DNA from 2 places in the Paraburkholderia sp. EG286A genome. Region 1 is predicted to be linked to the other one. Evidence: riboswitches for the same ligand, from Rfam matches in the RefSeq annotation. Region 1 holds a riboswitch; the other holds the start of a gene.
The links. A riboswitch is a leader RNA that binds a small molecule or an ion and turns the genes downstream of it on or off. The one in region 1 is predicted to bind cobalamin.

Region 1 (7,483 bases):
GCGTGCCGCTACGTCGCGCGCGAGGGCCCGACCGTCATCGAACTCGCAAGACGGCCCGTGCTGTTCGTGCTCGCCCGCGCGCTCGCCGAGGCGTGGCCCGCCGACGTGCCGCGCGACGCGCTCATCGCCCGCGCCTTTCGCACGAAGCACGCCGACGAAACGCACCGCGCCCGCCTGCGCGTGGAAATCGGCCGCTTGCGCACGCTGATGCGCGACGTGGCCGAGATCGGCGCGACCCAGCAGGGCTTCGCGCTGGCGCCGCGCCACGCGAGCGAAGTGGTGGTGCTGGCGCGGCCCGTGGAAGAAAAGCACGCCGCCGTGCTGGCTTTTCTCGCTGACGGCGAATCGTGGTCGAGTTCGGCGCTGGCGCTCGCGCTCGGCGCGAGCCAGCGCACCGTGCAGCGCGCGCTCGACTCGCTCGCCGCGGAGGACAAGGTGCAGTCGTTCGGCTACGGCCGCGCGCGCCGCTGGACCACGCCGCCCGTCCCCGGATTCGCGACGACCTTGTTACTCCCCGCGCCGCTGCCAGGCGACTAGGATGAACGCCTGTCCCGTCATTCAAGGAGGAAACCATGAAACGAACGACTGCCGAAATCGTCCGCGAGTACGGCCCTTTTCCCGGCATCGAGAAGGTGGGCGGGGTCTCGTACGACGGTAAGCAGGTGTGGTTCGCCGTGGGCGAGCGCATCGCGTCGCTCGATCCGCAGAGCGGCCAGACGCAGCGCTCGATCGACATTGCGGCGCACGCGGGCACGGCGTTCGACGGCCGGCATCTGTTTCAGATCGCCGAGGACCGCATCCACAAGATCGACCCTGAAACGGGCCGCGTGCTTGCCACGATTCCCGCGCCTGGAGGCGGCGGCGACTCGGGACTCGCGTGGGCGGACGGCACGCTCTGGGTCGGGGTGTATCGCGAGCGCAAGATCCATCAGGTCGATCCGCAGACGGGCGCGATCCTGCGCACGCTCGAATCGAGCCGCTTCGTCACGGGCGTGACGTGGGTGGACGGCGAACTGTGGCACGGCACCTGGGAAGGCGACGAGAGCGACTTGCGGCGCATCGATCCGGGCACGGGCGAAGTGCTGGAACAGCTCGACATGCCGCCGGGCACCGCCGTTTCGGGGCTGGAGTCCGATGGCGGCGAGCAGTTCTTCTGCGGCGGCGGCAACAGCGGGAAGATTCGCGCGGTGCGGCGGCCGAAGCGCGAGGGCTAGGCGAGCGGGCGCGCGAAACGCTTGAACGCACCCGCTCGCACGCAACGCTCAGAACGTATAGGTCACCTTGCCAAACGCCGTGCGCCCCAGCGTGTTGTACCCGTATGCGGTCACGTACTGCCGGTTGAACACGTTCGCCAGCGTGGCCGAAAGCGCGAGATGCGCATTGACCTTGTACGACGCGCGCAGGCTCACCGTGGTCCACGAAGGCAGGTAGATCGTGTTGAGCTGGTCGTCGAACGTCGAGCCGTTATACAGCAGCGAAACGCCGGTACTGAGCGCGTGGAGCTGGAACTCGTCCCATGTGTGATCCACGCTCAGGCTCGCCGTCTGGCGCGGGCGGCGATTGAGCCAGGTCTGGTCGGTCACGTCCTGCGGATTCAGGATCCCCACCGTGAGGCTCACCGGCGTGGACTTGCCGAGCGTGCCCTTGTACGAGAGGTCGAGCCCCTGAATGTGCGCGCGGCCCACGTTCACGGGCAGGAAGGTCTGCGAGTTGTACGTGATGAGGTCGTGCACGCGCGTGTCGTACACGGCTGCCGTGAACGTGCCGATCGACGTGGTGGCGTCGAGCGCGGCTTCGACCGAATCGCTGCGTTCGGGCAGCAGGTTGGGGTTCGAGTAGCCCGGATAGTAGAGGTCGTTGAAGGTCGGCAGGCGGAACGCGTTGCCGTACGAAACGCGCGCCGTGTAGACCGGCGTGATCGCCCACGACAGTGCGACGTTGCCCGTATTCACCGATTGCCCCTGCACGATCTCGTGCCGCCCCGCCAGAAACAGCGTGACGGGCCCGAGCGTGGTGGACTGATGCATCGACACGGCCGAATCGTTGCGCGCGGGCAGGCCGCCCGGCACATCCACGGGCAGGAACGCCATCTCGCGCGTGTAGTCGTAGGCGAGCTTGGTCTCGCCGTCGAGCGGCATGCCGAAGAGCGTGTGGCCTCTTTCCTGATGCGTGATCGACGTGGAGGTGGAAAAGCGCGTCGAGTCGATCTCGTCGGTCGGGATCGTCGGGTCGTTCGAATAGAGGAACTGACGGTCCGTCGCGTAGCCCACCGACTGGTCGAACTGCGTGGTCGGCGTGATGTCGAGGTGGAACGCGAGGCCGGTCGTGAGCTGGTTGTCGCGCTGGCGGTCGTTGCCCCCCGCGTTGTCGTACGAGAGATCGGAGCGGTGGTAGAGCGCGAAGGTCGAGATCGACCAGTTGTCGTGCGCGTAGCCAAGGCGCGCGTCCAGGTTCTGCGCGTGGTACGCGTTGCGGCCGTCTTCGTGGCCGTAGGCCCAGGGCTGGGTCGCGTCGATGCCCGCCGTGTTGTAGTCGTGCAGGCCCAGCGAGTAGGTGAGGCCGCTCAGTGCGGAAAGCGGCCCGGTCGAGCCGATCGTGCCCGAGGTGCGCACCTGCGTGTCGAAGGTCTTGTTCGAGCCGCCGCCGAACGAGACGGTGGTCTGGTTCGGCTGGTTCGACGCATGACGCGTGAAGAGCTGCACGACGCCGCCCACGGCATCCGCGCCGAACGAGGCGGCTGCGGGGCCCGAGATCACTTCGACGCGGTCGAACGAGGCGGTCGCCAGATCGGCCCATTCGGCCGTGCCCGTGGTGACGGAGCCTATGCGTATGCCGTCGATGAACACGGCCACCTGGTCGGCCGACGACCCGCGGATGCTCACCCCCGTGTACGACCCCGGCCCGCCGGTCTGCGAGACGGTGACGCCGGGCAGCGTGGCGAGCGCCTGCGCGATGCTGGGGTCGGCGGGGGAGACGCGGTCGAGGTCCTCGCGCGTGAGCACCTGGGTGCTTGCGTAGCGCTGGTCGAACGATTGCGGCAGATGCTGCGCGTCGCCCACGACGAGGATATTGGGCAGCGTGGTGCCGTCGCCGGCTTGCTGCTGTGTCTGGGTGGGCGATGCGTCCGCGGCATGCGCGGATTGCCACGCACAGGCGAGCGCGGCGGAAGTCAAAACGAATTGGCGAAACTTCATGATGCGGTGGCTGGAAACAGCTCCTGAAAAACGGGCTGTCCGTGCAACGGGCGATCGCCGCGTGGGCGGTGCTTTTGCGCATTGGGGATCCCCGCCCGCTGCGGCTGCTGGACTCGGCTGATGGCAGGTCTCCTGGCTCGCGGGTCGACGTCCGTTGCCGGCCTTCCCGGTTTCCCAGTGGCACGCTCTGGCATGGACTCGCCGCTAACAGTTGCGGGGGCAGCCGCAGTCTTGCACTGCGTTCCCTTTTGATCCCGTCGCCGGGAACCATCAGCGCGCAAGGGTAATGGCCGCGCATTCGCCGCGTCAACCTTTGACGTGTGTCGTGTGGCGAAAACACCCGGTTTGGCCGCTCCCGCAACTTACGCTATCCTTGCAGCTGTTTTTCGCGCGTAGGCGCTGCACGAGCGAAACGCAGCAGGGAAGCCGGTGAGAATCCGGCGCGGTCGCGCCACTGTGACTGGCTGTCAATCGAGCCAGAAGTCAGACCTCGCTACGTTTATTTCACGACTCATTCCCGGGCGCGTAACCCAAGGAGCCGTCAATGCACACCCTCCTACCTTGGAAAAGCGGGCCAATCCGGCCGCCACCACCGGCCCCGATGCGGCGTAGACCGCTCACGGGCCACCAGGCGTTCGCTGTTCAAAAGCACGCTGGAAATTGACAGATTAACGACGACGTCGGGGCACCTCGCCGCAACAAGCGAGGGCTGACGGCGCTCGTCCATGCATTCTTTACAAGCACAAACAAGAAGACTCATGAACAAGCACATTCTGGCCGCCCTCGGCGGGGCGGCGTTGGCATTCACAGGCGCCGGCGCCTCGGCGCAGCAGGTCACGTTGTACGGTGAGATCGACGCTAGCGTCGACTATGTCAGCGACGTTGCGGGCCGCAGCCAGTATCGCGCAGGCTCGGGCCTGATCGACGGCAGTTTTTGGGGCCTGCAGGGCAGCGAGGATCTCGGCGGCGGCAACGCTGCGATCTTTCGCCTCGAGCGCGGTTTCTCGGTCACCTCCGGCGAAGCCTTCAACGACCATCCGTTCTATGTTGGTCTGCAATCCGAACGATTTGGCACGATCACGCTGGGCCGTCAGTACGACACGATGCACGACTACTTCGCCCCGTTTACGCTGACGGGCGGTGCGGGCGGCACGGCATTCGCGCACCCGTTCGACAACGACAACGCCAACAATTCGTGGCTCGCCTCGAACGCCGTGAAGTTCGCGAGCGCCACATACGGCGGTTTCAGCGCCGGCGCGATGTACGCGTTTTCGAACGCGGCGGGGCGCTTTGCGCAGAACCGCGCCTACGGTTTCGGCGCGCATTACGAGGGCGGCCCGTTCAGCGCCGGCGTGGCTTGGATGCACATCGACGGACGCGGCGCCTCTTCGGTGGGTGCGTACGACACGTCGGTGCTGCCGGGTGCGGGCCTCGTGCCGACTGAGGTCGCGGTGCAGCGCGAAGACACCATTGGCGCGGGCATGAGCTACGCGCTCGGCGACGTGACGCTCGGCGCAGCCTGGTCACGTTCCATTCATACGGGTGTGAGCGAGGCCGATGGCGGCGTGCCGCTGCCGTCGATCGCCTTCAGCAACTACGAAGTGAATGCGCTTTGGCAGGTGACGCCCGCGTTCTCGCTGGCGGGCATGTATGCCTATACGGGCGCGACCTCCGCACATTGGCATCAAGGTGCGCTGCAGGCCGACTATCAGCTGTCGAAACGCACGGACGTGTATACCGAGGCCGTCTATCAGCGCGCGTCGTCCGGTGCGTTTGCGATGATCAACACCTGCGACCCGTCGGGCGGCCGCAACCAGGTGCTCGTGGCGGCGGGCATCCGGCATCGCTTCTGATTCACACGCAAAGCGGCCCCGAACCATCGCGATTCGGGGCCGCTTTGCTGAGTGACTACATCACGAGGCCGAGAGCTTCACCGAAACGCCGGTCGAAGAATAAACGGGCGTGGCCTTGAAACCATCCACCGTGACCGTTGCGAATTTCACCGATGCGCCGCTGCCGTCGATCACGTCGATCGTGTCGCCCGCCTTCGGCGTATAGCCGTTCACGAACTTCACATGCAGCGTGCCGCCCGCCACCGTGAGCTGGCCGCCCACGCGCAGGCGTCCGCCGCCGTTGCCGTCGATGTCGAGTTCGAGCGTCGTGCCGTCGAGCTGCGTATACTTGCCCGCCACCGTCAACGGCGCGCTCGTCGCCACGGCCACGCCGCCGCCCGACCCGACGTACACGTCGCCGTTGCCGAAGGCCGTGGTCGACGCTGCAGCGAGCACGCCGCCGCTCACCTGCGAGCCTCCCGTATAGCTGTTGTTGCCCGCGAGCGTGAGCGTGCCGCTGCCCTGCAGCGTGAGCTTGCCCGAGCCGGCGATGTCGTTGCGCCAGGTGTCGGCGGCGTTGAAGCCACCCTGGGTCGCGTCCATGGCCACGATCACGTTGCCGCTGAACGCGCCATAACCGTCTGCAGCGCTAAACATGTTCAGACGGCCCCAGCCTTCGGTGTCGTCCATGACCGGATAGCCCGAGACGACTTCGGTCGTCTTCAGCACGACGCGGCGCTGGCTGGCGCTCAGGTACGGGAAGCGCGTTTCGAGCAGCACCTCGGCGCCCTTCGGCACGACGGGCGGTGCTTCGGTCGATTCGATCTGGCTGAAGCCGAACGTCATACGGCGCGCAAATTCCGACTTGTTGGTCGCATAGTCGGCAAAGCGGTCGGTCGCGGTCGTGGCCGAATGCGCGAAGGCGGGGAAGGTCGTGGCGCTCGTGCCGGTGGCCTGTTCGAGCGCGCTGTGCGCCTGCGCGTAGGCCGCGCTCTTGAGCGTGGCGTTCGCGGGGTCGTAGAGATTCGCGGCAGTGGCAGCCAGCGCGAACATGCGGCCGCCGATCACGTCGAGCGGCGAATGCATGCCCGCGAGAATGCGGTTTTCGCCGAGTTCGAGGCCGCGACTCGCCATTTCCTGGTAGCGCTCGGGCACGAGGTACGCCATGGTCATCGCGTCGCGCATGGCTTCGGCTTCGTGGCCGCTGATGAAGCCGCCGTCCGTCGAAGGCGTCGTGCTGATGGCCGGCACGAGCGTGGGATCGACCACGACGCTCGTGCTCCAGCGGAACGGCCGCGCGTACTTGTAGAAGCGCTTGGCGGGCTCGGTGGAAGCGTTGTTGCCCATCGTGTTGAGCAGGTCGACCACCTTGCCGAAGGTCGCGTTGCTCGTGCTGCCCACGCCCGTGTTGTTGCCCGAGTCGTTGTAGAGCGTCGTGGTCGCGTCCGCGGGAATCGATGTGATGCTCGTGGTTTGCTGCGCAGCCGAGCGCCAGGCGGCGGTGAGCGGCCCCATGCCGTCGGTCACGCTGTAGCCCTTGCCGCGCCGGTCGTCGTAGTAGGCCGCGTCGGCCTGCGCCTGGCTGCGCTGCGTCGTTGCGGTCACGACGTACTGGATGTTCGCGTTCAGCACCGTGCTGTTGAGGATCGTGCCGTTGGGCGTGCCGTCGGTGGGGACGCCCGTCCACGTCGACTGCACGACCGCGGGGAACGTGCCGTTGGCCGGCGCGGAAACGCCCGCGTCCACGAGCAGCGTGAGCGGCTGCCAGAGATCGAGGAAGCGTGCCACCACGCGCACGCCCGCGTTGGTCGCGAGCGTGGCGTAGCGCGCGTCGCCGCGCTGGTTGGTCGCGATGTTGTCGACGAAGGCGGGGACGTCGGGAATCGGTGCGTTGTCCACGAAGCCGGGGTCGGCAGGCGGCGCGGGAATGGCGGCAGTGGTGGCGGGATCGCTATTGCCGCCTCCGCAGGCGGTCAGCGCGGCAACGCTGGTAAGCACTGCCAGGTAGACCGGCAGTGCAATTCGATGGCGTGATGCGGGCATGCTGAGGGCTCCGTCGTCGTGATTGATGCTGTGTGATTATTTGTGACTGACGGCGGCGAATTATGCTTACCCTCGATTACTCCCTAATTACTAATTTATTACGCTGATGTTAAACGGTAATAGAAATGAAGTGCCGGTGAAATATTTTGCGTCGTTCATTTACGGCTGCGCCTCGAGATAACCGACCCGCACGGGCGGCACGAACCACGCGAGACACAGGCCGGCCAGCGCGGCCACGGCAGCGACGATCAGGCCCATATGGATCGAGTCCACGAGCGCGCTGCGCGCCGAGTTCATCATCGCGTCGCCGGCGTGGCCGGCGCTCACGAGGCGGCTGATCAGCGCGGCCTGGTCGGCGCGGTCCACGAGCAGTTCGGGACTCGCAAACGACTTGAACCACTGCGTCGCCTGATA
Region 2 (7,483 bases), on a different contig from region 1:
GATATGACGGCCTTCGAGTCGTCGCGCAATCGCTTCGTCATGCGAAGGATCGGAGAATGCCACTGCCGGCGGCAATTCGGCGAGCGCGGTTTGCGCGAGCGCGTCGGCGGCGCGTTCGATGCGCGCGTCGAGGTCGTCGATCTCCGCGGCCTGATGCAGGCCGAGATGACGATCGGGCAGCGCCATCGTCGCTTCGCTCGCGACGTGCCCGAGCCAGCGCACGTCGGCGGGCAACGCCTCCTGCAGCATTTGCGCGTGGCGCGGCGAGCCCACTCGGTTCGCCAGCACGCCATGAAACGGCACGTCCGGCCGAAAGCGCGCGAGACCGAACGCGATCGCGCCGAAGGTCTGCGCCATCGACTTCGCGCTGACGATGGCGGCCACCGGCACGCCAAACTCAGTCGCGAGATCGGCGCTGCTCGGCGTGCCATCGAACAGGCCCATCACGCCTTCGATAAGGATCAGGTCGGCTTCGCGCGCGGCCTGCGCGAGCAGCGCGCGGCACGCTTCTTTGCCCACCATCCACAGGTCGAGCGAGAGCACCGGCGCGCCGCTCGCGCGGGCGAGGATCATCGGGTCGAGAAAATCCGGCCCGGTCTTGAAGACGCGCACGCGCCGGCCCGCGCGCCGGTGCAGGCGCGCGAGGCCGGCCGTGAGCGTGGTCTTGCCCTGGCCCGAAGCGGGCGCGCTGATGAAGAGCGCGGGGCAGGCAACCGTTGCGCTCATGCGCTTAGAACTCCACGCCCTTTTGCGCTTTCACGCCTTGCTCGCGATACGGATGCTTCACGAGGCGCATTTCCGTGACGAGGTCGGCCGCTTCGATCAGCGCGTCGGGCGCATGGCGGCCCGTCACGACCACGTGCACGTGCGGCGCGCGCGACGCGATCACACCGAGCACTTCGTCGAGCGGCAGATACTCGTATTTGAGCACCGTGTTGAGTTCGTCGAGGATCACCATGGCGTAGTCGCCGCTCTCGATCATGCGCTTCGCTTCGTCCCAACCCTTGCGCGCGGTGGCGATGTCGCCGTCGCGATTCTGCGTGTTCCAGGTGTAGCCGTCGCCCATCGTCACGAAATCGCAGTGCGCAACGCTGCCGAGAAAGTCGCGTTCGGCCGTGTGCAGCGCGCCCTTGATGAACTGCACGACGCCGAGCTTCATGCCGTGGCCGAGCATGCGCACCGCCATGCCGAACGCGGCCGTGCTCTTGCCCTTGCCGTTGCCGGTGTTGACGATCAACAGGCCCTTTTCGTGCGTCGCGGCGGCCTGCTTCTTCTCGTGGCCCTCGCGGCGGCGTTGCGTCATGCGTTGGTGCGATTCGGGATCGGTTTTCATCATCGGGAGTGGGTTGATTGCGGCGCTTTCGCGTCCGCGTTTGCGGGGTCTTGCAGAAAGCCTGCGATTGCGACCGTCACGCCGTCGAGCGCCAGCTTGCCGCGCACGAGCGGAGCGCCGCCCGCCGCGAGACGCGCGCAGGGCTCGCACACGCCGTCCACGCCGAACTGCGCCTGCGCGGCGGCGGAGGGCGGCGCCGGTGTCGGCGTCGCGGCGAGTTGCTCCCGCGTGTACGTCTGCAGCGGCAGCGCGTGTGCCGCGCAAAACGCTTGCAAGGCGGGTTCGCCGGCTTTGGCGTCGAGCGTCGCCACGGCCGTTACGCCGTCGAGCGGCCACGCGCCGAGCGCGGCGCGCACTGCGGCTTCGACCTGCGCGAGCGTCACGCCGCGCCGGCAGCCGATGCCGAGCGCAAGCGGCGGCACGCGCTGCGCGGGCTCCGGCGTGGCTTCGAATGAGGCTGCGCGCGAGGCGCGATGTTCGGCAGGATTCACGGCGAGAGCGTCGATCGAAGGCGTGACCGCAGTGGCAAAACGAGCAAAAGCGTCGCGTTCCAGCAGGCGCCGGATGCGCGCTACGATAGCACACGCTTTTGCGGCTTCCCACGCCTTCCTTGACGCGCAGGCCCCCCGCGCCTACACTCGCACGCACTCTGGTGCTCGCGCGCGCGATTCATAATGCACGCGCAGTTAAACGGGAATCAGGGAGCCATCCCGCCTCGGGCATGGCCAACCTGAACTGCACCCGCAACGGTACAACGAGCGCGGCGTTCGCACGAATGCCGCAAACCGCTTCCATGCTTTACGCAGTCCACGCCACTGTGCAAGCCGGCCGCAAGGCCGCTCGCGCGGGAAGGCGAAGCGGTGTTTCGTCAGTCCGGATACCGGCCAGATACGTGGGATTCGCGCTGCGGGGATGCGGTGCCGGGTCCGTGATTTTCATGCGTCAGCCGGGCGAGGCCCGGGTGCGTTTCTGGCCGTTCGTCCCCTGCAGGTTGTTGAATCGTTGCGCGTGACAGCGTTTCCATGGATGCGCGCGTGTCCGCAACGCAGCACCCGCACGAACGGCAGGCGCGACGCACCATGCCCCTCGATACGGCCTGGCGCCGAAGGAGCACTTCATGCAAATGCGCAAGATTCCGGTCACGATCGTGACGGGCTTTCTCGGCAGCGGTAAAACCACACTGCTGCGTCACATTCTTCAGCACGCGGGCGGCCTGCGCGTCGCGGTCATCGTCAACGAATTCGGCGAACTCGGTATCGACGGCGAGATTCTGCGTGGCTGTGGCATCGGCTGTGACGAGAACGGCAACGAAACCGAAGGCCAGCTCTACGAACTCGCGAACGGTTGCCTCTGCTGCACCGTGCAGGAAGAGTTCTTCCCCGTGATGGAGAAACTGCTCGAACGCCGCGGCGATGTCGATCACGTGCTGATCGAAACCTCGGGTCTCGCGCTGCCCAAGCCGCTCGTGCAGGCGTTCAACTGGCCGTCGATCCGCAACGCGTTCACCGTCGATGCGGTCGTGACCGTGGTGGACGGCCCCGCCGCCGCGAGCGGCCAGTTCGCCGAAAATCCGCAGGCCGTGGACGCGCAGCGCCGCGCCGACCCGAATCTCGATCACGAATCGCCGCTGCATGAGCTGTTCGAAGACCAGCTTTCGGCCGCCGACCTCGTCATTCTCAACAAGACCGATCTGCTGGACGTTGCGGGCCAGGACGCGCTCATCGCCGAGCTGCGCGAAGAGCTGCCGCCGCAGGTGAAGATCGTGCGCGCGCAGCACGGCAAGCTCGATCTGCATACGCTGCTTGGGCTCGAGGCGGCCTCCGAGGAGAGCATTCATCTGCGCCACGACCATCATGGTTCCGCCGACGATCCCGATCATCACCACGACGAGTTCGATTCGGTCGTGGTGTCGGGCAATGCGGCTTCGCGCGAGACCGTGATCGAGGCGCTGCAGCAACTCGTCGATGCGCACACGATCTATCGCGTGAAGGGCTTTGCCGCGTTGCCGGGCGCGCCCATGCGCCTCGTGATTCAAGGCGTGGGCCGCCGCTTCGACAGCTATTTCGACCGCCGCTGGAACGCACAGGAAAGCGCGGCGCAGCCGCTGGCGAGCCGCTTCGTGCTGATCGGCGAAGACCTCGATGGCGCGACGCTGCAAGCGGCCTTCGATACCGCATTGGCGAACCTGCAGACCGCGGGCGCGAAGTGAACGCGCCGAGCTAGACGAGGCAGTCCCATGCATTTGCTGCGCACCACGCCAGGCGGTTTCGTCGACGACACGCAAGGCGTTATCCGGATCGACCAGCAGCCCGCCGAGATCGTCGTGCTCAGTTCGGCGGACACGACGCTCGCGCTGCTCGCGAGCGTCGTGCCGCGCCTGCCCGCGGGCTTTCCGAGCGTGCGGCTCGCGAACGTCACGTATTTGCGCCAGCCCGCGTCGGTGGACTTCTACGTCGAAGACGTCCTGCAGCACGCGCGCGTGGTGGTGGTCGATCATCTGGGCGGCGAAACGTACTGGCCTTATGGCATCGAGCAGGTCGTCTCGCTCGCCGGGCGCCGCGGGCAACTGCTCGCGATGTTTTCGGGCGACTTGCAGGAAGACCCCAATCTCATCGCCAAGAGCCGCGCCGAGCCCGAGTTTTGCCGTTTGCTTTGGCGTTATCTGCGCGAAGGCGGCGCGGCCAACGCCGCATCGTTCCTGCGTGCGCTCGCGTGGCGCGCGTTCGACTGGGGCAGCGAGCCCGCGCCGCCCGTTGCGCTGCCCGCCGCCGCGCTCTATTGCCCGCAGCGCGACGTCGCGACCATCGACGAATGGCGCGCGCGCTGGCAACCCGGCGCGCCGGTCGTCGCGCTGCTGTTTTACAAGGCGCATTTGCAGGCGGCCAACACTGCCGCTTTCGATGCCCTGATCGCCGCGCTGCTCGCGCGCGGCCTGAACCCGCTGCCGCTTGCGATCACGTCGCTCAAGGACGCCTTGAGCCGCGACGTGCTCGACCAACTGGCGGCCGAACACGACGTCTCGCTCGTGCTGAATACCACGGCCTTCGCGGCTTCATCGCTCGATGACCCCGAACCGATCGCGCTCGCCGGCGACGCGCCCGTGCTCCAGGTGATCCTGAGCGGCGGCAATCGCGAAGACTGGGTGAAGGACAATCACGGCCTGAATTCTCGCGACATCGCCATGCATATCGCACTGCCCGAAGTGGACGGCCGCGTGATTACGCGTGCGATCAGCTTCAAGGGCCTTGCGTACCACTGCAAGGAGACGCAGGTCGATGTCGTGCGCTATCAGCCCGACGCCGAACGCGTGGCTTTCGTCGCCGAACTGGCGCGCCGGTGGTGCCGTCTGCGCAGCCTGCCGAATGCAGAGAAGAAGCTCGCGCTCGTGCTCGCGAACTATCCGATGAGCGAAGGGCGCATCGGCAACGGCGTGGGGCTCGACACGCCGGCCTCGGTGGTCGGCATCCTGCGCATGCTGCGCGACGAAGGCTATCGCGTGGCCGATCTGCCCGAAGACGGCGACGCGCTCATGCGCATCCTCACGCAGGGCGTGACCAACGATCCCGACACGCGCGCGCTGCGCCCCGCATGGCAGAGTCTTTCCCTCGACGATTACCGTGCGCGCTTCTCGCAGTTGCCCGCCGAGGCGCAAAACGCGCTGATCGCGCGCTGGGGCGTGCCGGAGGACGACCCCACGGTGCGCCGCGGCCGCTTCATGATTGCGGGCTGGCGCTGTGGCCAGGTGTTCGTGGGCATCCAGCCGTCGCGCTCGCGCGGCGACGACACCTACGCGAACTACCACGACGCCGAACTCGTGCCGCCGCACGCGTATCTCGCGTTTTACTTCTGGCTGCGCGACGCGTTCGGCATCGACGCCATCGCGCACGTGGGCAAGCACGGCAACCTGGAGTGGCTGCCCGGCAAGAGCGTGGCGCTCGCCGACACCTGCTGGCCCGACATGGCGCTCGGGCCGCTGCCGCATCTGTACCCGTTCATCGTCAACGATCCGGGCGAGGGGAGCCAGGCCAAACGCCGCGCCCAAGCCGTGATCATCGATCACCTGATGCCGCCGCTCACGCGTGCCGAAAACTACGGGCCGCTGCAAGACCTCGAACGTCAGGTCGATGAGTATTACGAAGCATTGATGGTGGACCCGCGCCGCGCCAAGCTGCTGCGCAAGACCATCCTCGCGACGATCATCGAGCATCGGCTGCACGAGGAGTTGAGCGTTTCCGCGCCGCAGGATCAGGCCGGCGAAGACGAATTGCTCACGCGCGCCGACGCTTATCTCTGCGAGCTGAAGGAGGCGCAGATTCGCGACGGCCTGCATACGTTCGGCGAATCGCCGCAAGGCCAGCAGCGGCGCGACACGCTGCTCGCGCTCGGGCGCTACGCATGCGGCGACGGGCAGGGCGCAAACGCGGGCCTGATCGACGCGCTCGCGCGCGACCTGCGTATCGATCACCTCGTCGATCCGGCCACGGTCGATTGGGCTGCGCCGTGGCAGGGCCCGCGTCCGCCGCAACTCGCTGCGGTGAGCGATACGCCATGGCGTCATGCGGGCGACACGCGCGAACGCCTCGAAATGCTCGCGGCCACGCTGATCGAAGACATTTGCTCAGGCGAACGAAGCGATGCGGAGCCTGCATCGCTGCCGCACGCGGCCCGGGTGCTCGCGCGCCTGCGCGACGACGTGCTGCCGCGCCTCGACGCCTGCGGCCCCGAAGAGTTGCGCCAACTGCGCCGTGGCTTCGAAGGCCGCTTCGTGCCGCCGGGCCCGAGCGGTTCGCCCTCGCGAGGCCGCCCCGACGTGCTGCCCACGGGCCGCAACTTCTATTCCGTCGATACGCGCGCCATTCCGACCCAGGCGGCGTGGGCGCTCGGCATGAAATCGGCGCATCAGCTCATCGAGCGCCATCTGCAGGAGCACGGCGACTACCCGCGCGCCGTGGGGCTTTCGGTCTGGGGCACGGCGACGATGCGCACCGGCGGCGACGACATCGCCCAGGCGTTTGCGCTGATCGGCGTACGGCCGAAGTGGGCTGCCGGCAGCCAGCGCGTGACCGACTTCGAAATCATGCCGGTCGAGGCGCTGGACCGGCCGCGCATCGACGTGACACTGCGCGTATCGGGCTTCTTCCGCGACGCGTTTCCCAACGTCATGCATCTGTTCGACGCCGCCGTGCAGGCGGTGGCCGATCTCGACGAGCCGGAGCACCAGAACCCGCTGCGCGCACGCGTGCTGCGCGAGCGCGACGTGTTGGTCGCGAACGGCATGGCCGCCGACGAGGCGCGCCGCCGCGCGGGCTGGCGCGTGTTCAGCGCACGCCCCGGTGCGTACGGCGCGGGCTTGCAGTCGATGATCGACCATCGCCAGTGGCAGACCGACGCCGATCTCGCGAACGCGTATCAGGCGTGGGGCGGCTACGCCTACGCGCAAAAGAGCGCGGGCGATGAGGCGAGCGAGGCGTTCCGCGCGCGTCTCGCGTCGCTCGACGTGGTCCTGCAGAACCAGGACAACCGCGAACACGACCTGCTCGACTCGAACGACTACTACCAGTTCCAGGGCGGCATGGCCGCGGCGGCGCGGCATTTTTCGCAGGCGCAGCCCGCGCTCTATCACACGGACCACAGCAACCCCGCTGCGCCGCGCATACGTCCGCTGCACGAAGAGATCGCGCGCGTGATCCGCTCGCGCGTGGTGAACCCGAAGTGGATCGACGGCGTGAAGCGTCACGGCTACAAGGGCGCGGCGGAAATGGCGGCGACCGTGGACTACCTGTTCGGCTATGACGCGACCGCGCGCGTGGTGGGCGATCATCAGTACGCGCTCGTCGCGAACGCCTACGTGCACGACGACGACACGCGCGAATTCATGCAGCGCCACAATCCGCATGCGCTGCATGCCGTGTGCGAGCGCCTGCTCGAAGCGATCCAGCGCGGTCTCTGGCAGGAGCCGGGCGAGCATCGCGCACAACTCGAACACCGTCTGCTCGAAGCCGGGCAGCATCTGGAAGGATCAGGACCATGAGCGCTGCGGCCACGCGTCCCGCGTTTCCCTTTACCGCGCTGGTCGGCCAGGCGCCGTTGCAGCGCGCACTGCTGCTCGCGGCCATCGACCCCGCGATCGGCGGCGTGCTGGTGAGCGGG

Region 2: another riboswitch for cobalamin. It lies ahead of cobW (cobalamin biosynthesis protein CobW); the one in region 1 lies ahead of AB4Y35_RS19545 (TonB-dependent receptor).

Annotation. Positions count from the first base shown of each region.
Region 1 covers NZ_JBFRCB010000004.1:148,096-155,578, reverse strand. Annotated here, with positions in the region: gene AB4Y35_RS19555 (helix-turn-helix domain-containing protein) at 1-537, shown strand, start outside; gene AB4Y35_RS19550 (glutamine cyclotransferase) at 573-1,214, shown strand; gene AB4Y35_RS19545 (TonB-dependent receptor) at 1,263-3,194, opposite strand; cobalamin riboswitch at 3,299-3,481, opposite strand; cobalamin riboswitch at 3,572-3,706, shown strand; gene AB4Y35_RS19540 (porin) at 3,953-5,047, shown strand; gene AB4Y35_RS19535 (phosphatase PAP2 family protein) at 5,108-7,069, opposite strand; gene AB4Y35_RS19530 (MFS transporter) at 7,229-7,483, opposite strand, start outside.
Region 2 covers NZ_JBFRCB010000006.1:509,261-516,743, reverse strand. Annotated here, with positions in the region: gene AB4Y35_RS29365 (cobyrinate a,c-diamide synthase) at 1-726, opposite strand, end outside; gene cobO (cob(I)yrinic acid a,c-diamide adenosyltransferase) at 731-1,333, opposite strand; gene AB4Y35_RS29355 (cobalamin biosynthesis protein) at 1,333-1,755, opposite strand; cobalamin riboswitch at 1,967-2,237, shown strand; gene cobW (cobalamin biosynthesis protein CobW) at 2,451-3,542, shown strand; gene cobN (cobaltochelatase subunit CobN) at 3,570-7,364, shown strand; gene AB4Y35_RS29340 (ATP-binding protein) at 7,361-7,483, shown strand, end outside.